Regions from separate parts of the Kitasatospora sp. NBC_01266 genome, predicted to be linked through region 3. Evidence: riboswitches for the same ligand, from Rfam matches in the RefSeq annotation. Region 3 holds a riboswitch; each other region holds the start of a gene.

Region 1 (7,366 bases), 2.3 Mb from region 3:
TTACACCGGATTTCTAAGAACAGCACAGGAACTGCCGAGCAGGCGGAGTCTAGCGAGTTGCCCGCACGCCGGCGCGCGGGATTCCGTTGCCGAACTACCGTTGGGCGCAACGGGGATCGATCCAGCACCGGGAGCGGTGGCGCTGCGCCGGCAGAGGCCGGTGTGCTCCTTCACAAGTGGATGTCCTGGGACGCCGCTTGGCGCGGCGAGACCTGGCCGGTCTGGAAGCCCGGTCCAAACGGTTCCGCCCCCGCCGGGAGACCCGGTGGGGGCGGATGCGGTTGTGCGGGATCAGCCGGCGGTGAAGTAGCCGAGCAGGTCGGCGAGGACGTCCGTCGTGCCGTCGTGGTTGTAGACGTCGACCCTGCCGTCGGTGCCGAGCGGGGTGGTGACGTGGTTGGGGACGTCGACTCCGGGCTGGGCGTTGAGGTTTGAGGTGCCGGGGCGGGTCTGGCCGTCGGGGAAGACGGTGAGGTAGCTGGGGGCGGTGGAGTCGGTGGCGGTGACGTTCAGCACCGCTCCGGTGGCGTTGGCGGGGACGTTGCCGGTGCCGGCGATCTGGAGACTGGTCTGGCTGTCCCGGCTGAGCGGGGTCCCGGTGGTACGGGTGTCGAGCAGGCGGGTGGGGGTGGTGGGGGTGAACAGGCCCTTCCCGTCCGGGCTGTAGTAGCCGAACACGTCCAGCACGATGTCGGTCGAGCCGGCGTGGTTGTAGACGTTGATGCTGCCGTCGGGGCCAAGCGGCACGATGACCTGGTTGGCGCGGTCCTGGCCGGGAACGGGGTTGAGGTTGGAGGCCCCGTAGCCGCTGGTGCCGCTCGGGGCGACGTCCAGGTGGGTGGTCTCGGTGGCGTCGGTGCCGGTGAGGTTGAGGATGACGGCGGTGGCGTTGGCGGGTACACCGCCGCTGCCCGCAACCTTGATGTTGCGGGTGCTGTCCGGGCCGAGCTTGCCGCCGGTGTCGCCGTTGCGGGTGTCGACCAGGCGGGCGGGGGTGAGCGGGGTGAACCTGGAGCCGCTCGACAGGTCGGTGCTGTAGAAGCCGGAGATGTCCACCACCAGATCCACGTCGCCACCCCAGGAGTTGGCGAACGACACCGCACCGGTCGGACCGACCGGGACGGTGATCAGGTTGGGCACGGCCTGCCCGCCGACGTAGTTGACGCTGGACGTGGTGGGCTGCTTGCTACCTGTCGGGTAGACGGTGACGTGGCCGTCCCGCCCCTTCGACACCGCCGTCACGTTGAGGACGACGGCAGTCGGCTGCTGGTAGCCGAAGTAGTTGGAGTAGTTGGGCAGCAACTGGAGGTCGAAGGTGCCACCGGCGGCCACGCTGCTGGGCAGGGTGCGGGTGTCCAGCAGCCTCATCGGGGTTGTCGGGTGGAAGGCGCCCGCCTGGTACGCGACGTGCAGAAGCTGCGAGGTCTTCTCGCTGCGCCCACCCGTGTCGGTCACGGTCAGCGTGACGGTGTAGTCGCCCTCGTTCGCGTAGGTGTGGGAGGTGCCCGTGATGACGTCTGTGGTGGTGACGGGGGAACTGCCGTCACCGAAGTCGAAGCTGAAGCTCTCCAGCGACCATGGGGACGTGGAGCCGAAGTCCGAGAAGTCGTACCCGAGCGGGTTGCTGTTCCGGGAGGACGTCAGCTTGGGGACGAGCAGGCCGGGCGGGCTGACCTGCACGGTGGTGTCACCGGTGGTGGTGGTGTCGCCGTTCTGCTCGGTGGCGACGACTGTGGCCTGGTAGGAGCCCGCAGTCTGGTAGGTGTGCTGGACCGAGAACTGCGTGGTCGTCACGGTCGGAGTTCCGTCGCCGAAGTCGACGGTGTAGGAGACGACTGGCGACCAGCTTCCGAAGTCGTGCAGCGTGAGGGTGGTCGACGCTCCGGCGGGAATCTGCCGTGGCTGGACCTCGACCGCGACCGAGCGGGACGAGGTCGTGAACTCGAACGCGCCCCGGTCGTAGTAGCCCGAACCGGTACCGGTGTTGGGGAAGGCGGGGTCGTCGATCCGCTGGTAGCCGTAGAGGTCGGTGGTGAGCTCGCCGGGTGCGTTGGCGTCGGCCGAGTCGATGCCGGGGGAGTTGGAGCCGATGGGGAGAGCGGTGTCGGGGTTCCCCGAGTAGTGCGGATCGGCCGTGATGTCGTGGGCGCCCTGCTGCGGGACGGCCTTGGTGAAGTCGGCCGCGGTGGCGTAGCTGGTGCCCGCCCAGTTGTAGACCGGCGCGTTGCCGAAGGGGTCGGCCAGGTTGTAGTCGGCGACGGTGCCCGGCACCGAGTCCGCGGAGACGGAGAGCTTGGCCGTGCCCTGGCTCGGGTCGCAGGCGGGGGCGTTCTTGCCGGTGTCGAAGCCGGTGGCGAGGACGTTGTTCTCGACCACGGCCTTGGACGAGTTGCCGAGCAGGCCGATGGCCGGGCCGCAGACCGAGCTGACGGTGTTGCTCGTGATCACCGTGCCCGGGGCGTCGGTGATCTGGATGCCGGCGCCGCCTGCCTGGTTGTCCACGGCGTTGGTGGTGAGGATGGTGCCGGTGACGCCGGCGTCGACGACGATGGCGGTACGGGCAAGGCCCCTGACGATGTTTCGGCTGATCGTGGTGGAGGCGGTCGTCCCGCTGAGGTGGATGCCGGCGGTCTGCGGGCCGGACGTCGATCCGCCCATGATGTTGCCGTCGAGGGTCACCAGCTGGGTGTCGGCCAACTGGACGGCACCGAGGGAGCCACGGATACCGAGACCCGTGATCGTGACATCGTGGACGCCGTTGAGGACGAAGCCGTGGTCTGCGGCCGTGCCGCCCGGGTCGAAGCCGACGAGCGGCAGAGTGCTGAGGCCGTTGCGGATGTCGCCGCCGCGAACGGTGATCGGCTTGCCCGGCTCTCCCGAGTGGGTGAGCGTGACCTGCTCGCGGTACGTGGCCGCGGCCACCTGGACGGTCTGGCCGGGCTGGGCGGCATCGACGGCGGCCTGGATGGTGCAGAACGGCGCGGCCTGGGTGCCGCTGCCCGTGTCGGTGCAGCCCGAGACCGGGTTGACGAAGAGCGTGGCACCGTCGGCGACCGCGAGGACCGGGGCGGGCAGACCGGCCCCGAGCGCGATGACGGTGGCGACGGCGAGGCCGGCGAGATGACGCTGGCGCACGGAGGACCCCCTGTGGACCGGATGCTGGAGGCTTCTACGCACGTGGCGGAAGCCGGGCACATCCTCCTCTTGATCTTCATCTTTGTCACGCCGTTACGAGCGCCTCCCGGATGTCGGGAAACCCGGCCCTGAGCTGGCGATTCACTGCGCGGACGGCGGTTGACCGCCTTGATCGCCGCGTGGCGAAGCCTTGGCCTGCCGGAAGCCCGGGTGGCGCTCGGTGACCTGGACTTCCCCACGTGTCCAGGGCCCTTTGGTCAAGGTTTAGTAAATGCGGCAAGCGTTCGGGTGGAACAGGGCTAAGCTAGGCAAGGTTTTGCAGGCACCTCGTTCGGTGAGGCGTCTTCATGGACACAGGCCACTGATCCCAACCGTCGAGAGACGCTCCGGATCAGGACAGATCTTCCCGACCTAAGGGTTGATCCCAAGTGGCTTCCGGCTCAGCCGAGTCGGATCACGCCGTGAAGTGCCAAAGCTCTGACGAGTTGGGGTGAGCTGGTCCTCGGGGCCGGCGAGCTCCTTGCCGTGTCGTCATGCGCAGCGGTCCGTCGCGCGCACCGGCCGGGAGGAGGCGAGAGACTCATGGATTGCAGTAGTCCGGGCCACAGTTGCCCCTACCCCCGCCTGTCCTCGTACTTCTTCGGCTCGCGGTAACCACCTTCGCTACGCGCTTTTCGATCTGACGCGCCATCAGCGGCTCAGTGCTGCCCTGGCGCGCTCCTTGGCGCTTGTTCGTAGCGGGGATAGCTGCCGCGTGCCTCCAAACTCCCCCTGAATCGTTGGGGGCTGAGGGAGGTTCACCATGACCACCAACGTGACACTCGACTCGAAGGTTCCGGCGGCGCGCAGCGCGGTGCTGGATGATGCGCACCTGGGCGATATCAAGGGTGCGCTGGGCACGATCAGGCTGGATGACACGGCTGACCGCAAGGGTCTGTCGGCGAAGCTGAAGACGCTGCTGGCGATTGTCGGTCCGGGTCTGATCGTGATGGTCGGCGACAACGACGCCGGGGCGTTCTCGACGTACGGCCAGGCGGGGCAGAACTACGGTACGCATCTGCTGTGGACGCTGCTGCTGCTGGTTCCGGTGCTGTACGTGAACCAGGAGATGGTGCTGCGGCTGGGTGCGGTGACCGGTGTGGGGCACGCGCGGCTGATCCTGGAGCGGTTCGGGAAGTTCTGGGGCGCGTTCAGCGTGATCGACCTGTTCCTGCTGAACGGGTTGACGCTGGTGACGGAGTTCATCGGGGTGACGCTGGCGGCGGGGTATCTGGGGCTGCCGAAGGTGGCGTCGGTGGTGCTGGCGGCGGCGGTGATCATCGCTTCGGCGTTCACGGGGTCGTTCCAGCGTTTCGAGCGGATCGCGGTGGCGCTGTGCGCGGGGTCGCTGCTGCTGGTGCCGATCTACTTCATGGTCCACCCGAGGACCTCGCAGCTGGCGCATGACTTCGTGGTGCCGGACATGCCGGGTGGTACGGGGCAGTTGGCGACGGTGATGCTGCTGATCATCTCGATCGTGGGGACGACGGTGGCGCCGTGGCAGTTGTTCTTCCAGCAGTCGTATGTGATCGACAAGCGGATCACGCCGCGGTTCATGAAGTACGAGAAGGCCGATCTGTGGATCGGGATCGTGATCGTGGTCGTGGGTGCGGCGGCGATGATGGGTTTCACGGCGGCGGCGTTCGCGGGTACGGACGGGTTCGGGAACTTCACGGACGCGGGTGCGGTGGCGAAGGGGCTGGCGGACCATGGTGGCAAGCTGGTCGGGGTGCTGTTCGCGATCGCGTTGCTGGACGCGTCGATCATCGGTGCGTTCGCGGTGTCGCTGTCGACGGCGTATGCGATCGGTGATGTGTTCGGGATGAAGCACTCGCTGCACCGCGGGGTCGGTGGGGCGAAGGGGTTCTACGCGGTGTATGCGGGTCTGGTGTGTGCGGCGGCGGCGATCGTGCTGGCGTCCAGTGACCACACGCTGGGTCTGCTGACGCAGGGTGTGCAGGTGCTGGCGGGTGTGCTGCTGCCGTCGGCGTCGGTGTTCCTGCTGCTGCTGTGCAATGACAAGCAGGTGCTGGGGCCGTGGTCGAACGGGCCCAAGGTGAACGCGTTCACCTCGGCGGTGGTGGGGGTGCTGGTGACGCTGTCGGTGATCCTGACCGCTTCGGTGCTCTTCCCGGACATCACCTCGCGGCAGATCCTGGACATCATGGCCGGCTGCGGCGTGGTGGGTGTGCTGGTCGCCGGCTTCGCCTTCACCCGCAAGCGGACCGCGACCGCCGAGGACCCTCCCCCAGCCTCCGGCCGGGGGTGCCCCCAGGACCGCACGGGCCGCGACGACTGGCGGATGCCGCCGCTGGAGACCCTGACCCGCCCGGTGATGTCCACCGGCCGCAAGGTCGGCATGGGCGCACTGCGCGGCTACCTGCTGATCGCGATGGTCATGGTCGTCTTCAAGCTGGTCGAGACCGCGCTCGGCCACTGACGGCCGAGGCGCCCTGTCCGGCCGCCCGGTCCCGGCCGGCCGGACAGGGGCCGCCTTCCCCGGCCCAACTCGTCCCGGCCTCCAACCCTGCCGTTCAACAGCTCCTCCTGCCTTTCAACTGACGCACGCTCAATCGCGCGAAGCGTTCGCTTCGCCATGCCCGCGTGCGCGTGACGTGCGCGCACGCCGTCCACGGAGGTGAGCTCCCCGTGTCCGTCTTCACGTTCCACACCGCGCTCCCGGCGGCCCGACCGCGACCGGCCATCGGCCTCGGCGGCACCGTCCGGGTCCGGACCTTCCTGGCGCAGTTGCTGCGCCGGCTGGCCGACAGCCCGCTCGACAGCCCGGTGCTGCACACCTTCCGGCCCCCGGCGCCGCGCGCCACCGCCGCTCCGCAGCGGCAGCGCGTGCGGCTGGCCGCCGAGTGGCACGCCGTCACCGACCGCGCCGGGACCGTCCACCTCGAAGCCGCCTGGCACGCCGAGAGCTGAGAAGGAGACGTTTCGATGCCCCTGCACTACCCCAGGGTTCAGCTGATCTTCTCCGACAATCCAACCGCGACTGCTCCCATGGTGGAGGCGCCGACCCGGCGCCTCACGGCGGTCGGCGTGGTGGTCGACATCGACCAGCGCACTGCCACCGTCGACGGGCGGCGGCTCGACCTCACCTACCTGGAGTTCGAGTTGCTCGCCCACCTGATGGCCCAGCCCAAGCGGGTGCTCTCCCGCAGCCAGTTGATGGAGGCCGTCTGGGGCCGCCCGAATCTCGGCGACACCAGGACGGTCAGCACTCATGTGGCCCGGATCCGCCGTAAGCTCGGCCCGGCTCATCGCGACGCCATCACCACCGTCCGGCAGATCGGCTACAAGTTCGACCCGGCCTTCGCCGGGCCTGACCACCGCCGCACCCGTTGACCCCAGCGATCCCCGAGGAGGTGCTTCATGCACGCCCTGTCCACCCTCGACTTCCTGCTCCGACTGGGTACCGGCGTCCTGTGCGGTGCCGTGATCGGGGTCGAACGCCAGTGGCGGGCCCGGATGGCCGGCCTGCGCACCAACGCGCTGGTCGCCACCGGGGCCACCCTGTTCGTGCTCTACAGCGAGGCCGTCGGCGACACCAGCAGCCCGACCCGGGTGGCCTCCTACGTGGTCTCCGGTATCGGGTTCCTCGGCGGTGGCGTGATCCTGCGTGACGGCGCCGGGGTGCGCGGCCTCAACACCGCTGCCACGCTCTGGTGCTCGGCCGCCGCCGGGGTGCTGGCCGCCTCCGGCAAGTACGGCTTCGCCGTGATCGGGACGCTGGCCGTGATCGCCGTCCACGTGGTCGGCCGTCCCGCCGGACGCCTGCTCGACCGGGTCCCGGCCGCCGGCACCGACCCCGACGCGGTGGTCGAGGCCAACCTGCACCTGCGCTGCGACCGCAGCTCCGAGACCCATATCCGGGCCCTGCTGCTCCAGGCCCTCACCAGCTCGGGCCTCACCCCGACCGGCCTGCGGGCCCGCCGGGAGACCCCGGAGACCACCAGCCTGCGCGCCTCGCTCTCGGTCAGCGGTGACGTGGCCAGCGCGTTGGAGCAGGTGATCTCCCGGCTCTCGCTGGAGCCGGGGGTGCGGGATCTGCACTGGCACCTGGACGAGGAGGAGGACGTTAACCAGGCGTTGGCGTGAACCAGGCGTTGGCGTGAACCAGGCGTTGGCGTGAACCGGGCGCCGGCGTGAACCGGGCGACGGCGCGGCGCGAGGCAGGGGGCGC
Region 2 (7,366 bases), 5.2 Mb from region 3:
TGGACCACCGCGGAGAGTGCGAAACCCAGGATCAGGGCCCAGGTGATCTGCCAGGTCATCGCGCCGGTGATGGACAGGGCGTGCCGGATCGCGTCCATGGCAGCTGGTCCGCCTTCCTCCGGGAGAGGTCCGCACGGGTGGGTCGGCTACGGCGCTCAGGATATACCCCCAGAGGGTATTTGCTCGGACCGTCCCGGTACGACGGCGTGTCGGTAGGTCGGCAGGTCGGCAGGTCGGCAGGTCGGTATGTCGACGCGCCGTTCCGGTGCGACCGACCGCCTTCGGGGAACCCGCCTCCGCTCGCGTCCCCCTCGGGCGGCCGCCGCCGCTCACCCCGTCACACCGCGGCCTTCTGCGCCGCCACCACCCGCACCCGCTCCCCGAGCCGCCGCACCGCGCGGCTGCCCGGGTGGGCGGCGACGCTGCGCCGCAGCACGTCGAAGTGCTCGTCACCGCGCGCGGTGGCCAGCGTGGTGTAGTCGTCCAGGAACTCGTCCCAGGTCACGCACCCTGCTTCGACATGGCCCAACTCCCACTGACGCGCCGCCAGTACCCCGTTCGCGTGCAGCCGGCCCTGGCGCTCGCTCGCCGGGCGTACCCGGTTGGACTGCCGCATCGCCTGGATCGAGCCCGGCAGGTCGCCCAGCGCGTAGAGCACGCTGCTGACGTGGAAGTGGTACGCCGACCAGTCGTAGCCGCCGACCGCGTCGTTGCGCCCGTCGGCCTTGGACAGCGCCTCCTCGGTCTGGCCCAGCCGGGCGAAGGCCAGGCGCTGGTCGCGCACCATGGCGGCGCCGTGCGCCTGCTGGCCGCGCAGGAACGCGGTCAGCCGGGGGCCGGCGGCCGGTGCGCACTCGGCGGCGGCATCCGCGTACTGCAGCGCGCGCGCTCCGTAGCCCAGGTTGGCCGCCTGTAACGCCATGCCGCGCAGGGTGCGGCAGTAGGTGACGTGGTCCTGGCCGTCCTGCGCCAGGGTCAGCGCCTCGGTGAAGTACTGCTGGCCCAGACCGTGCGCACGTTCGTACATCGCCATCCAGCCGGTCAGGTAGACCAGGTCGGAGGCGGCGGCGAGCATCGACTTCTTCACCTTCGGCGTGCCGTCCGCCTGCAGCCAGGGCATCACCGTGTTGGCCAGGAACGCGGCGCTCATCGGTCGGGCGTGACCGCCGCCCAACTCGTCGAGGATCGCCGCGATCCGCTCCGTCATCGCCCGGACCGTCTCCACCTCGCTCTCGCCGATCCGCACGGTGCGCCCCGCCCGCACCTCCTGGTTGGCGTTGTCCAGCCGCTGGGCCAGTTCGGTGTAGCCGGGGACCAGCATCGCGGCCGAGTAGAGCCCGGCGGTCAGCATGCTCCGGCGCGACGGGTCCATGTCACTGCGCACCAGGTCGGCCAGATCGCCCCCCGGCGTGCTGCCGGCCGGTGCCGGGCCGAAGCCCGCTTCCTGCGAGGTGACCGGGCGGCCGAGCCGCCGGGCGAAGGCCTCCGCCACCACCGGCCGGACGGCCGGCTTGGGACGGACGCCTTTCAGCCAGTGCGAGACCGCAGAGTGATCGTATGTCAGCTCCAGACCGGCGCTGCGGCCGATCCGGTTCACCGCGCGGGCCAGCTGGTCATTGCCCCAGCGGGCCTCGGCCAGCAGGGCGGCCAGCTGTCTGTTCGGCGTGCGTGTCATAGCTCCCCCTTGCTTGATTCACGTCGTTCACGGCTGAGCCCAGCATGAACCGTTCTCTTCTCGGGCGTAAGTCGGTTGACTGTGCATCAGCCGCTCGGGGACGGCGGAACCATGGTTCGGCCGCTCCCTGGATCGACGAGGAGATGCCCTACATGGAGCGCGAGTACCGTCCCCTGTCGGATGAATTCCAGGTCACCGCTGATGCCAGTGCCGTTCGGCGAGCTCGTGACCGGATCGTTGCCGTGGCCGCGGGTTGGGGGGTGCCGCTCGCCCTGGAGGCACAGGGGGACCTGCGGCTGTGCGCCAGTGAGGTGGTGACGAACGCGCTGGAGCACGGCGGCGGGGAGTGCCGGGTCACGGTGCGCTGGACCGGTCGGCAGCTCATGGTGGAAGTTGCCGACCGGTCCCGGCGTGCGCCGATGGTGCTCTGCCCGGCGGACGACCTGACCTCCGGACGCGGTCTGGCGCTGGTCCAGGCGCTGGCGGACAGCTGGGGCTGGGAGCCGAGCGAGTGGGGCAAGGTGGTCCGCTTCGCCTTCGCCGCCGCGCCGGTGCCGGCGGCGCCGGTCGGCCCTCGCTGCCCGTCGCTGGTGGTGCGCTCGGTGTGACCTACCCGGTGCCCGGCGTCAGTGCGGCCCCTCGGTCAGCACGGGGGTGAGCAGGGGCCGGGGCCGCGTCAGCGCCAGCGAGACCGGGTCGGTGCGCTGGCTGCGCCGGCCGTCGGGGGCCGGCCGCATGACGACATGGGCCGGGGTGACCGCGACCCCGCACGGGACGCAGATGCCGACCGGACTGATCCGGTTGCCGCACACGTCGTGGGTGAAGACGGTGATCGACGGGTGCTCGGCGGCGTGCCGCTCGCCCCAGCGGGCCAGCGCGTGCACCGGCTGCCAGAGTTCGAGGCCGGCCTCGGTCAGCAGGTACTCGTACCGCACCGGGGCGTCCTGGTAGGGCTCCTTGCGCAGCACGTCGGCCTCGACCAGGCTCCGCAGCCGCGCGGTGAGCACCGCCCGCGGGATGTCCAGATGGGCCAGGAAGTCGTTGAACCGGCGAACCCCGTAGAAGGCGTCGCGCACGATGAGCAGGCTCCACCGCTCGCCGACCACCTCCAGGGCGCGGGCGAGCGAGCAGTCCTGCTGGGCGTAGTCCGTTCCGAGCGCCATGGGAGCGAGTGTACTCGGTCGGTTCAATGAACAGACCGATGGTGTAGCTTGGGGGACGGGTCGGTTCATTCACCAGACCTACTGTGCCCGAGTGAGTTCATTCACCAGACCTAGGTGGTCGCAGATGTCTCCGGAGAGTCCCCGTCCGCACGTCCTGACGGACGGTCAGCCCGTGCGGGACCAGCCTGTGCGGGACCAGCCCGTGCAGGACCGGTCGGCGCAGGCCGGCCCAGGCCCGTCGGCCGCCTCGCGCGGCGCGCTTGACCCGAGTGGCCAGCGAGGCCCGCGCCCGACCCTGCTCACCGCTTGCTACGGCACCTTCCTGGTGCTGATCGCCTACACCCTGCCGACCACCACGCTGGCGCCCACCGCCGCCGCCCTGCACGCGGGTCCCGCCGCGCAGACCTGGATCCTCACCGGCGCGCTGCTCGGACTCACCGCGCTGCTGCTGATCATGGGCGGGGTCGCCGACGACCACGGCCGCAAGCGGGTGTTCGTGGCAGGCGCGCTGCTCCTCGCGGCGTCCGCCGCGCTGGCCGCGCTCGCCCCCGACACCGCCGTCTTCGTGACCGCCCGGGTGCTCCAGGGCGGCGCCTCGGCCGCGCTGCTCGCACCCAGTCTCGGCCTGCTCAGCCAGGCCTACCCGGTCGGCCCCGCCCGGGTCCGGGCGCTCGGCGGCTGGGGCGCGGCGGTCGGGCTCGGCATCGCGGTGGGCCCCGTCTACGCCGCGCTGCTGGCCGAACTCGCGGGCTGGCGTGCGGTCTACGCGCTGCTGGCGCTCCTGGCGCTGCTGCTCGCCGGGCTCGCCGTGCGCTGCCTCACCGAGTCCCGCAGCGACCGGCCGCGCCGCCTCGACCCACTGGGCGCCCTCACCCTGGCGGCCGGCACCGCCGCGCTGGTCGCCGGTCTGGCCGAGGGGCGCACCGGCTGGCTGCGCACCGTCCCGGTGGTGCTGCTCGTCCTCGGGGTGGCCGGACTGGCCGCGTTCGCGCTGGTGGAGTCCCGGGTGGCCGAGCCGATGCTGGACCTCGGGCTCTTCCGCGACCCCGGCTTCATCGCCGCCGGGGCGGGCGCGCTCTTCACCGGTCTGTCCATCGTCGGCCTGATGAGCTGCCTGCCCACCGTGCTGGAACGCGCGCTCGGCGAGACGCCGTTGGTGGCCGGGCTGGTGCTGGCGATCTGGTCCGGCCTGTCGGTGGTCGCCGCCCTGCAGTCCCGTCGGCTGGCCGACCGGTTCACCCCGATCACCCAGCTGGCCGCCGCCCTGCTGGCCTGCGCGCTCGGTGAGGCCGCCCTCTACGGGCTGACGCCCGACGCCGGTTGGCCCCGGCTGGTCCCCGGCCTGGCGCTGGCCGGTCTGGGCAGCGGCGTGCTCAACGCGGCCCTGGCCCGACTCGCCGTCAGCAGCGTGCCGGCCCATCGCGCGGCCATGGGCTCCGGCGCCAACAACACCGCCCGCTACCTGGGTTCGGCCCTCGGCGTCGCCCTGGCCCTGGCCCTGATCGGCTCCGCCCACTCAGCCGCCGGGCCGGCCGCCGCGACGGCCGCGGGCGCCGACCGCGCGATCGTGGTGGCGGTGGCCCTCTGCCTGCTCGGCGCGGTGATCGCCCTCTGGGTCCGCGCGGCGGCCCGGCCCGGAGGCCGGACGGCGGGCCACCGCCGGTAGCGGCGGCCGCTGTCTCTCCCGGCCCGCCGGGCGGACAGCTCCCCGGTCGCGGTCAGTCGGTCGCGGCCGCCCCCGCCCCCGCTCCCGCCCCCGCCCCCGCCCCCGCCCCCGCCCCCGCTCCCGCCCCCGGTGCCGCCCCCGCTCCCGCCCCCGGTGCCGGTGACGAAGCCGCTGCCGCGACTGCCGAGCGCCCGGCCAGCCGCTCGTACCGCTGGCGGGCCGCCTGCGGGGTGCCCAGGCCCAGACCGAACGCCACCTCCTGCCAGGTGAGTCCGCGCCCGCGTGCCATCCCGAGCAGTCCGGCCTCCAGGTCGTCCATCTCGGCCCGGGCCAGCGGGACCAGGCTGAGCGCGGCCAGGATGTCGCTGCGGTCCACCTCCGGCTCGCCCGCCTCGGCCGTCGCGGTGCCGCTGAGCAGCAGGCTGACCAGACGGATCGCCTCGTGCGGGGCGAGGACCGCGGGGTGCACCTGGCGTCGGCGCTGCTCGTCGGTGGCGGCGTGCCGCTCGGCTATCCGGAAGAGCGAGGTGTACTCGCGCTGGGCCCGCGCCTGGTCGGGATCCGGCACCGCGAACGGATCGACGGGTCCGACCGGATCGGCAGAGTGAGTTGATGCCATGTCAGCACTCTGGTCGAGGCTTCAATCAGTTGTCAATGTTCACTTGTGAACAACCTGTTCATCAGTCAAAGTTTGGTAATCGCGGGCGCTTCGATGTGGGCGCGGGTCTATGCTGATTAGCGTTCAATGAAGAAGGCACCTCGTTCGGTGAGGCGTCTTCACGGACACAGGCCACTGATCCCAACCGTCGAGAGACGCTCCGGATCAGGACAGATCTTCCCGACCTAAGGGTTGATCCCAAGTGGCTTCCGGCTCAACCGAGTCGGATCACGCCGTGAAGTGCCAAAGCTCTGACGAGTTGGGGTGAGCTGGTCCTCGGGGCCGGCGAGCTCCTTGCCGTGTCGTCATGCGCAGCGGTCCGTCGCGCGCACCGGCCGGGAGGAGGCGAGAGACAGACTCATGGATTGCAGTAGTCCGGGCCACAGTTGCCCCTACCCCCGCTTGTCCTCGTACTTCTTCGGCTCGCGGTAACCACCTCGGCAAGCTTCACCCGTACAGGTGCGGGCACCTGTTCCGAGGTCTGCTGCCGCGTGCCCCCGAACTCCCCCTGAATCGTTGGGGGCTGAGGGAGGTTCACCATGACCACCAACGTGACACTCGACTCGAAGGTTCCGGCGGCGCGCAGCGCGGTGCTGGATGATGCGCACCTGGGCGATATCAAGGGTGCGCTGGGCACGATCAGGCTGGATGACACGGCTGACCGCAAGGGTCTGTCGGCGAAGCTGAAGACGCTGCTGGCGATTGTCGGTCCGGGTCTGATCGTGATGGTCGGCGACAACGACGCCGGGGCGTTCTCGACGTACGGCCAGGCGGGGCAGAACTACGGTACGCATCTGCTGTGGACGCTGCTGCTGCTGGTTCCGGTGCTGTACGTGAACCAGGAGATGGTGCTGCGGCTGGGTGCGGTGACCGGTGTGGGGCACGCGCGGCTGATCCTGGAGCGGTTCGGGAAGTTCTGGGGCGCGTTCAGCGTGATCGACCTGTTCCTGCTGAACGGGTTGACGCTGGTGACGGAGTTCATCGGGGTGACGCTGGCGGCGGGGTATCTGGGGCTGCCGAAGGTGGCGTCGGTGGTGCTGGCGGCGGCGGTGATCATCGCTTCGGCGTTCACGGGGTCGTTCCAGCGTTTCGAGCGGATCGCGGTGGCGCTGTGCGCGGGGTCGCTGCTGCTGGTGCCGATCTACTTCATGGTCCACCCGAGGACCTCGCAGCTGGCGCATGACTTCGTGGTGCCGGACATGCCGGGTGGTACGGGGCAGTTGGCGACGGTGATGCTGCTGATCATCTCGATCGTGGGGACGACGGTGGCGCCGTGGCAGTTGTTCTTCCAGCAGTCGTATGTGATCGACAAGCGGATCACGCCGCGGTTCATGAAGTACGAGAAGGCCGATCTGTGGATCGGGATCGTGATCGTGGTCGTGGGTGCGGCGGCGATGATGGGTTTCACGGCGGCGGCGTTCGCGGGTACGGACGGGTTCGGGAACTTCACGGACGCGGGTGCGGTGGCGAAGGGGCTGGCGGACCATGGTGGCAAGGTGGTCGGGGTGCTGTTCGCGATCGCGTTGCTGGACGCGTCGATCATCGGTGCGTTCGCGGTGTCGCTGTCGACGGCGTATGCGATCGGTGATGTGTTCGGGATGAAGCACTCGCTGCACCGCGGGGTCGGTGGGGCGAAGGGGTTCTACGCGGTGTATGCGGGTCTGGTGTGTGCGGCGGCGGCGATCGTGCTGGCGTCCAGTGACCACACGCTGGGTCTGCTGACGCAGGGTGTGCAGGTGCTGGCGGGTGTGCTGCTGCCGTCGGCGTCGGTGTTCCTGCTGCTGCTGTGCAATGACAAGCAGGTGCTGGGGCCGTGGTCGAACGGGCCCAAGGTGAACGCGTTCACCTCGGCGGTGGTGGGGGTGCTGGTGACGCTGTCGGTGATCCTGACCGCTTCGGTGCTCTTCCCGGACATCACCTCGCGGCAGATCCTGGACATCATGGCCGGCTGCGGTGTGGTGGGTGTCCTGGTCGCCGGCTTCGCCTTCACCCGCAGGTTCGGAACCAGCACTGCCGCGAGCTCTCCGTCGGAGGCTGCGGGAGACTGGCGGATGCCGCCGCTGGAGACCCTGACCCGCCCGGTGATGTCCACCGGCCGCAAGGTCGGCATGGGCGCACTGCGCGGCTACCTGTTCATCGCGCTGATCCTGGTGGTCGTCAAGCTGGTCGGGACCGCGCTCGGCCACTGAAGAACGGACCGCGCG
Region 3 (7,366 bases):
CCGGGGGACGCGGCGCTGCTCGCCCGGCTGCGACGCCACCGGGCCGACGCCTGGCTGCGGCTCGCTGCGGCGGTGCGCGACTGGACGGTCGAGGACGACGACGTCCGCTGGACGGCGCCGGCCGGCGGATTCCCCTACCCCGCCTACGGGGAGCGGGTGAACCTGCTCACCGGGCTGCTGTCGACCGTGGGAGCGGTCACGCCCAGCTATGCCTGGATCAACTTCCCCCTGCCGCAACTGAGCTGGGAGGAGACCTACACCCCGGGCGACGCGGTGCGCGCCGCGACCGCGGTGGTGCGCGGCGAGCGTTTCAGCGACGGCACCATCGCCACCGCGTACCTGGACGGCACGCTGTATGCGATCGCCGCCGCCCTGGTGGCCTGGTACGAGGCCGGCCCCGCGCCCCGGGCGGTGCGCAGGCCCGCGACCGGGGCACTGCTCGGGCTGGCGATCGGGGACGCCCTGGGGAAGCCCACCGAGTTCAAGACCGTCGAGCTGATCGAGGCACACTGGCCCCACTGGCGCGAACTTCCGCTGCCGAAGCACGCATTGATCACCGACGACACCCAGATGACGCTGGCCCTGGCACGCGGCCTGCGCACCGCGCTCGACCGCGGGACGCTCGCCCCGCTGCGCCTGGAGCGGCCGGTGCGTGAGGAGTTCGTCGACTGGTCGAAGTCGCCCGACAACAACCGCGCCCCAGGCCAGACCTGTCTGACGGCCTGCTGGCTGCTGGCCAAGCCCGACCGCCGCTGGCAGGAGGCCAGCCAGATCGACTCCAAGGGGTGCGGCGCCAACATGCGGGTCGCCCCGATCGGACTGGTGCCGAATCTGACGCAGCGTCAGCGATCCGGCGCCGCACAGCTCCAGGCGGCGCTGAGCCACGGCCACCCCACCGCGCTGGCGGCGAGCGACCTCACCGCGCACGCGGTGTGGCTGCTGGCCGAAGGCGCGGCGCCGGCCGAACTGCCCGGTCTGCTGCGCAGCTACGCGAACCTCAACCGGACCGGGTACGACGACCTCTGGCTCGGCGACCTGGTGGCGCGGGCATCCGACCCCTCGGCCCAGGCGTTCATCGCCCGGGGCTGGGACGACTGCCTCGCGGTGCTCGACCGGCTGGACGCCGCGCTGGCGGCTCCCGACCTGGAGGCCGACCCCTGCCTGGCCACCGGCGCGGGGTGGGTCGCCGAGGAGGCCCTGGCCGGCGGTCTGCTCTGCTTCCTGCTGCTGCCCGACGACCCGGTGGCGGCGGTGCGCCGGGCCGCGTACTCCTCCGGCGACTCCGACTCGATCGCCTGCCTGACCGGCGCGTTCGCCGGTGCGTATCTCGGCGCGGACGCCTGGCCGCAGGAGTGGGTGCGGCGGATCGAGCACCGCGACGAGCTGCTCTCCTTCGGCGCGCTCTGGGACGGGAGCCGTTAGGCGCTGTCCGGCGGGCAGCGCGTCAGGAAGTCGCTCGGAAGTCGCTCGGCCGGCTCGCGTGTCCACTTCGGCGGTCTATAGTGGCGGAAGTTGTGCAGAAGGCACCTCGTTCGGTGAGGCGTCTTCACGGACACAGGCCACTGACCCCACGACGTCGAGAGACGCCCAGGGTCAGGACAGATCTTCCCGACCTAAGGGTTGATCCCAAGTGGCTTCCGACTCCCGCGAGTCGGATCACGCCGTGAAGTGCTGAAGCTCTGACGAGTTGGGGTGTGCCGGCGGCTCGTGCGCGCCGGTCCGCTCCTTGCCGTGTCGATCAGGCGCACCAGTTCGCGCACCGGCCGGAAGGAGGCGACAGCGATGGATTCGAGCAGTAGTAGTCCGGGTCACAGTAGGCCCCGCACCCGCCTGTCCGCTTTCCGCACCGGCACGCGCTGACCCCTTCCCGCACTCCGGCCCCCGGCTGCGCCCCGCGCGCTTCACGGCAGCCCGCCGGCTCCGCGCGTGCCCTCCAACAGCCCTTGAGCCTCCGGAGGTTGACACCCATGACCACCCTGATGTCCAGCCGTCCCACCCGCCGCTCCGGCGCCACGGCCGCCACGCCCGCCCCGTCCGGCACCGTACGCGGCTGCCTGCGGCTGACCCTGCGCGACGGAGTACCGCAGCTGTACCTGCTCGACCCCAACGACTTCGCGACCACCACCTCGACCGAAGTCGCCTACGACGTACGGGTGCAGACCGCCTACCTGCTCTCCCTCCAGGGCCACCGCCCCGACTGGCTCGCCCAGCACCTCGACCTCCCCACCGCCGCCGCCCGCACGATCGCCGAGCACGCCGAACTGTCGGGCCCGGCCGGCCCCGGGGTCATGCCGCCCCGCAGCTGAGGGGCGGTGGGCTCATCCGTGCCACCGGGCGGGGTGAGCAGCGGCGGCAGATCGGTCAGCGGTCGTCCGAGGCAGGCGAAGAACGGGCCGTCCGTGTCCTCTTCGAAGCGGTGCGCGGTCAGCGCGGCCACCAGGTGTGTCTCGTGCGCGCCGATCGTCACGCTGGGCCGGGCGGAGCCGGTGGCCCGGCGTGCCCAGGCCAGCACCTGGTCGGCGAGGTCCGGATGAGCCGGGTCGACTTGCATGGTCAGCTCTCCGGGCGACTCCAGCCAGCCCCAGGCCACGGTCATATCGCCGGTGGACCAGACTGCGGTGGGGCGGGTGTCGGGAGCGGAATCCGCGCAGGCGGCCGCCCACGCGAGGTCGCCGGAGTGCCGCCAGCCGGCCTCCGGGAACACCCGGCCGGCCAGGCTCTGCATCGCACGCAACGCCATCGGCCCCACGTATTCGTTTCGGCGCACAGTCCGCGACTGTGCCGGGTCGGACGGCGATCGACAACTGGATTACCCGGGCGCGGGACCGCGCGGTGAGTCGCGGCCGGAGCGTCCCCGGTTCCCTCTCGCCGGAGCCCGGGGGGAGGTTCGGATCGTGACGACCGCCCCGGCTACTGTGTTCCGCATCGATCACGAGAGCTGATCGATGGCACAGGGGGATGAGGAACGTTGAGAAGGACTGTTCGCCTGGCGGTCTCCGTACCGCTCGGGGGGTTCCAGATGTCGGTGGACTTCCGTGATCAGCAACCGATCTGACTGACCAGAAGCAGCCGCGGGCCGAGCGCACCTGTCGGCCGGCGGCCGCCACGACCGCTCGGGCAGGCCGATTCGGCGGGTGCCGTCACGACATGTCCGAGCGTCGCACTAGCATCCTGAGTAACTGTCGTGCCGACGATTCGATCGGATGGTCGGTCCGCCAGTCCGTAACCGCCGCCGGCCGCTGCGCCGGTGGCGTCCGCCGGCCCGCCGCACCCCGGCGGGACGACCGTCACCACTGTCAGAGAGACCCGTGTGAATTCTCGCCTCACTACCGGACGACGCCGCTACGCGGTCGCCGCGACAGCCGCGCTCGTCGCGTCGCTGACCGCCGTCGGATCAGCGCAGGCCGCATCCGGCACCTCGGACACCAAGGCCGTGTCCTACCAGAACCACGTGTTCCACGTTCCCTCCGGATGGACGGTGGTGGATCTGACGGCCGATCCGCACGCGTGCGTCCGGTTCGACCAGCACACCATCTACCTCGGGCAGCCGGGCACCGAGCAGAACTGCCCGGCGCATCTGATCGGCCGCACCGAGGCCCTGCTCGTCGAACCTACCGTCAGCGGTACGCCGGTCGGCACGAAGGTCGACGCGACCGGCCACGAGATCGACGCGGCCGACGCCACGGTTCAGGTGACCGGTACGTACGACACCGACGAGCAGTCGATCCGTCAGATCATCGCCGGCGCCGGGCTGCCCACCACGGCGCCGAGCGGCCGGTCCGCCAAGGCCGCCGCGCCCCGGATGCTGGCGGCCGCGCCCAGGAGCGCCGCCGCTTCCAGCCTGTCCGCCGCCGCCACCGTGCCGGCCTCCGCCACCAGCTACACCGGTCAGGGCTTCGACGCCTGCCAGGCGCCGAGCAGCGACACCATGAACGCCTGGATGTCCGCCTCCCCGTACCGGGCGATCGGCATCTACATCGGCGGCTCGAACCGCGCCTGCAGCCAGACGAACCTGACGGCCTCCTGGGTCCAGCAGCAACAGAGCAGCGGCTGGCACTTCATGCCGCTGTACGTCGGCGTGCAGGCCAGCGGGATCACCAATCCGGCGACCCAGGGCGCCAACGCCGCGGACGACGCGGTGCAGCAGGCCACGACGCTCGGGTTCGCCCCCGGCAGCGTGCTGTACTACGACATGGAGAGCTACCAGTCGACGTACACCGGCTCGGTGCTCGCCTTCCTCACCGCCTGGACCAACGAGCTGCACGCCTACGGTTTCAACTCCGGCGTCTACAGCAGCTCCAACTCCGGCATGAAGGACCTGGTCGCCAACGCCGGGAACAGCGGCTACACCATGCCCGACGTGGTGTTCGACGCCAACTGGAACGGCGTGGCCGACACCAACGACTCGGCCATTCCGGCCGGTTACTGGGCCAACCACCAGCGCGTCCACCAGTACGCCTCGCCGTCCGCAGACCAGACCTACGGCGGCTACTCGATCGGGATCGACCAGGACTACCTGGACGTGCAGGTCACCAACGTGCCGCCGTCCCAGTCCTCCGAGTTCTTCCTCGGCACCCGGACCAGCTCCGGCAACTGGCCCGGCTTCACCCCCATGTCGGGTGTCGGCGGGGTCGGCGTGTTCAAGGGTAGCGAGGCGGCGATCGCCGGGATGCCGGACGGCACCTCGCAGGAGCTGGGCATCGGCACGGACGGGAACCTGTACCACGGGATCCGGTCCACCAGCGGCACGCTGAGCGGCTTCGCGGCCCTGAGCGGCGTCGGCTCGCCGAACATGGCGGCGCGCAAGGCGGGTATCGCGGGGATGCCCAACGGCTCCTCCCAGGTGCTGGCGATCGGCAACGACGGCAACGTCTACCACAACATCCGCTCCGCCAACGGCAACTGGAGCGGCTTCGCCGCGCTGCCCGGGATCGGCACGCCGAACATGGCGGCCGGCGACGTGGCGATCGCGGGGATGCCGGACGGCTCCTCCCAGGTGCTGGCGATCGGCAACGACGGCAACGTCTACCACGAGATCCGCTTCGCCAACGGCAACTGGAGCGGCTTCGCCGCGCTGCCCGGGATCGGCACGCCGAACATGGCGGCCAAGCGGGTGGCGATCGCGGGGATGCCCGACGGCTCCTCCCAGGTCCTGGTGATCGGCAACGACGGCAACGTCTACCACGAGATCCGCTTCGCCAACGGCAACTGGAGCGGCTTCGCCCCGCTGCCCAGCGCCGGCTCGTCCACCATGGCCGCGAGCGCGGTGGCGATCGCGGGGATGCCCGACGGCTCCTCCCAGGTGCTGGCGATCGGCAACGACGGCAACGTCTACCACAACATCCGCCTCGCCAACGGCAACTGGAGCGGCTTCGGCGCCGTCCCGGGGCCGTACGGGTCGAACACCTTCCCCGCTCAGCGGGTGGGTATCGCGGGCATGCCCGACGGTTCCAGCCAGATCCTGGCGACCCGGAGCTGACCGACTCTCCGGTCGTGACGGCGGTGCTTCTCCCCTCTGCGGCGGGGGGAAGCACCGCCTGCTGTTTTCGGGGCCCGGACCGGTACGACTGCGCGGATGATCAACGGCGCTCGCCGGATCGTCGTCGTCCAGCGGGTTGCCGCTGGGGGCACGATCAAACAGGGTCCGCGTGTGCCGATCCAGCGCCGCAAGCACCTTGTCGGAGATCGCTGACACCCTGACCCTCGATCGGCGGAAGGATCAGTCCCGTGGAGATGGAAAGCTTGATCAACGAGGCGTGGCGGCCGACTACCACCACGCCTCGATTGCGTGAACTAGCGGCCGAGGACCCGAGGCTGGCTCGGATCGTGGCCGGCCGAATAGGCCTGTCCGCCGAGTTCGCCGAGGAATTGGCCGCCTGGGCGGACAGTGCCGACGCGCATGGTGCCGTCACGGACGGCGCCGACACGGGCCTCGCTGAAGCGAACCTCAACCGGATCGGCATGGTCCGAGCCCTGGCAGCGCAACCAGCGACCTCGCCTGAGCGGCTGGCACTGTACGCAGGACACCCGGACGAACAGGTACGCCACTTCGTCGCCCTGCACCGAGGTACGCCGAAAGCAGCCCTCGAGATGCTGGCCGCCGACGACTCCCCGGCCGTGCGCTGGGCCCTCGCGGCCCGGGAGGAGCTGCCGGAGAAGATCGCCGACAAGCTGCTCACCGACTCCGCAGCCGATGTACGGCTGGCTCTGATCCAACGCAGCGTCGTCCAAGAAGCGCACTTGCAGGCGCTCGCCACGGACCCCGATCCGCGCATCCGCCGAGTGGTGGCCGAACTGGGCTACGCCGGAGACGCCGACCTGCTCGACGAGGATCCGCGGGTGCGCCAGGTCGCTGTGCGGAGCCGCGACCTCGATGCGCTGGCCGCACACCTGGAGCGGCTGGTCCGAGACCCGGACCAGCTTGTGCGTGAACTGTGCGCCTCGAGTGAGCGCAACCGTGACGGCGCCCTTCTGGCCGTGCTCGCCACCGACTCGGTTCCGGCGGTCCGCAAAGAGGTGGCCGCGAACTGGCACACCCCCGTCGAGTCCCTGATCGCCCTGGCCGGCGACGAGTGCCAAGAGGTCCTGGAAGTCCTCAGCAAGAATCCGTTCGCCCCGCCGCAGGCCCTCTCCGTGATCCTCGAGACCGTTCCACAGGATTTCGACTCCTTGGACCATTCCATCACGCGATTCATCATCTACAACCTGCTCCGCAATCCGGCCATCAGCTGCGAGACGATGCGGGCGTTGTACGCGAAGAACCCGTTCCAGCACGTCAAGGTGGCTGCCCTGTCCGAACCCAACTGCCCCCCGGACGTGGCCCTCCGATTCGCGGTGGATTATTACGCGCACCTGGCGGGCAACGACGAGGCGCGGCGCAGTTTCGCCGATGTGGAGGCGGCACTGCGCGACGGACGACCCCTCGGCCCGGTCCTGGCCGAACTCCTGTCCAGCCCGGACCACTACCTGCGCGGAGTCGCGGCCGCCAACCGGCACACTCCACCGGAAGCGCTGGCGCACTACGCACACACCACCGACCCCAAGTTGGGGGACTACAGCCTCAACGACGTGGCGAAGAATCCTGCCACACCGCTCGAGATCCTCGAGGACTGGGCCCGCGCCGACGAGCGGCAGTCCAAGATGCTGGGAAACCCTTATCTACCCGAGTCCGTGTTCGAGATCATCGCGACCGGCGAGGACGAGCGCCGTGCACGCGTCGCGCGCCGGATACTGGCGGTTCGGACGCACCGGGCCGGAACGGAGCACACATGCTGAAGCTGTCGTCGTGGAGCGCTCGCTTCGCACCGCTGACCGACATCGACGATGTGTCGGGTTGGGTCGGCCCGATGACGAGAAACTACCTGGA

What was found. Region 3 has a riboswitch for magnesium ahead of OG403_RS07190 (hypothetical protein). Riboswitches for the same ligand answer to the same signal wherever they lie in the genome.
Region 1: another riboswitch for magnesium. It lies ahead of OG403_RS17150 (NRAMP family divalent metal transporter); the one in region 3 lies ahead of OG403_RS07190 (hypothetical protein).
Region 2: another riboswitch for magnesium. It lies ahead of OG403_RS29465 (NRAMP family divalent metal transporter); the one in region 3 lies ahead of OG403_RS07190 (hypothetical protein).

The regions. Positions count from the first base shown of each region.
Region 1 is NZ_CP108458.1:3,960,950-3,968,315, reverse strand. Features, by position in the region: gene OG403_RS17155 (PKD domain-containing protein) at 292-3,135, opposite strand; M-box (ykoK) riboswitch at 3,455-3,632, shown strand; gene OG403_RS17150 (NRAMP family divalent metal transporter) at 3,938-5,614, shown strand; gene OG403_RS17145 (hypothetical protein) at 5,824-6,105, shown strand; gene OG403_RS17140 (winged helix-turn-helix domain-containing protein) at 6,121-6,528, shown strand; gene OG403_RS17135 (MgtC/SapB family protein) at 6,556-7,281, shown strand.
Region 2 is NZ_CP108458.1:6,858,919-6,866,284, forward strand. Features, by position in the region: gene OG403_RS29435 (permease) at 1-98, opposite strand, end outside; gene OG403_RS29440 (hypothetical protein) at 338-1,675, opposite strand; gene OG403_RS29445 (ATP-binding protein) at 1,828-2,283, shown strand; gene OG403_RS29450 (winged helix-turn-helix transcriptional regulator) at 2,302-2,838, opposite strand; gene OG403_RS29455 (MFS transporter) at 3,011-4,504, shown strand; gene OG403_RS29460 (DNA-binding protein) at 4,557-5,123, opposite strand; M-box (ykoK) riboswitch at 5,256-5,433, shown strand; gene OG403_RS29465 (NRAMP family divalent metal transporter) at 5,702-7,351, shown strand.
Region 3 is NZ_CP108458.1:1,624,416-1,631,781, forward strand. Features, by position in the region: partial or broken gene OG403_RS07180 (DUF6508 domain-containing protein) at 1-378, shown strand, start outside; gene OG403_RS07185 (ADP-ribosylglycohydrolase family protein) at 376-1,422, shown strand; M-box (ykoK) riboswitch at 1,521-1,699, shown strand; gene OG403_RS07190 (hypothetical protein) at 1,968-2,306, shown strand; gene OG403_RS07195 (glycoside hydrolase domain-containing protein) at 3,311-5,479, shown strand; gene OG403_RS07200 (HEAT repeat domain-containing protein) at 5,728-7,275, shown strand; gene OG403_RS07205 (hypothetical protein) at 7,269-7,366, shown strand, end outside.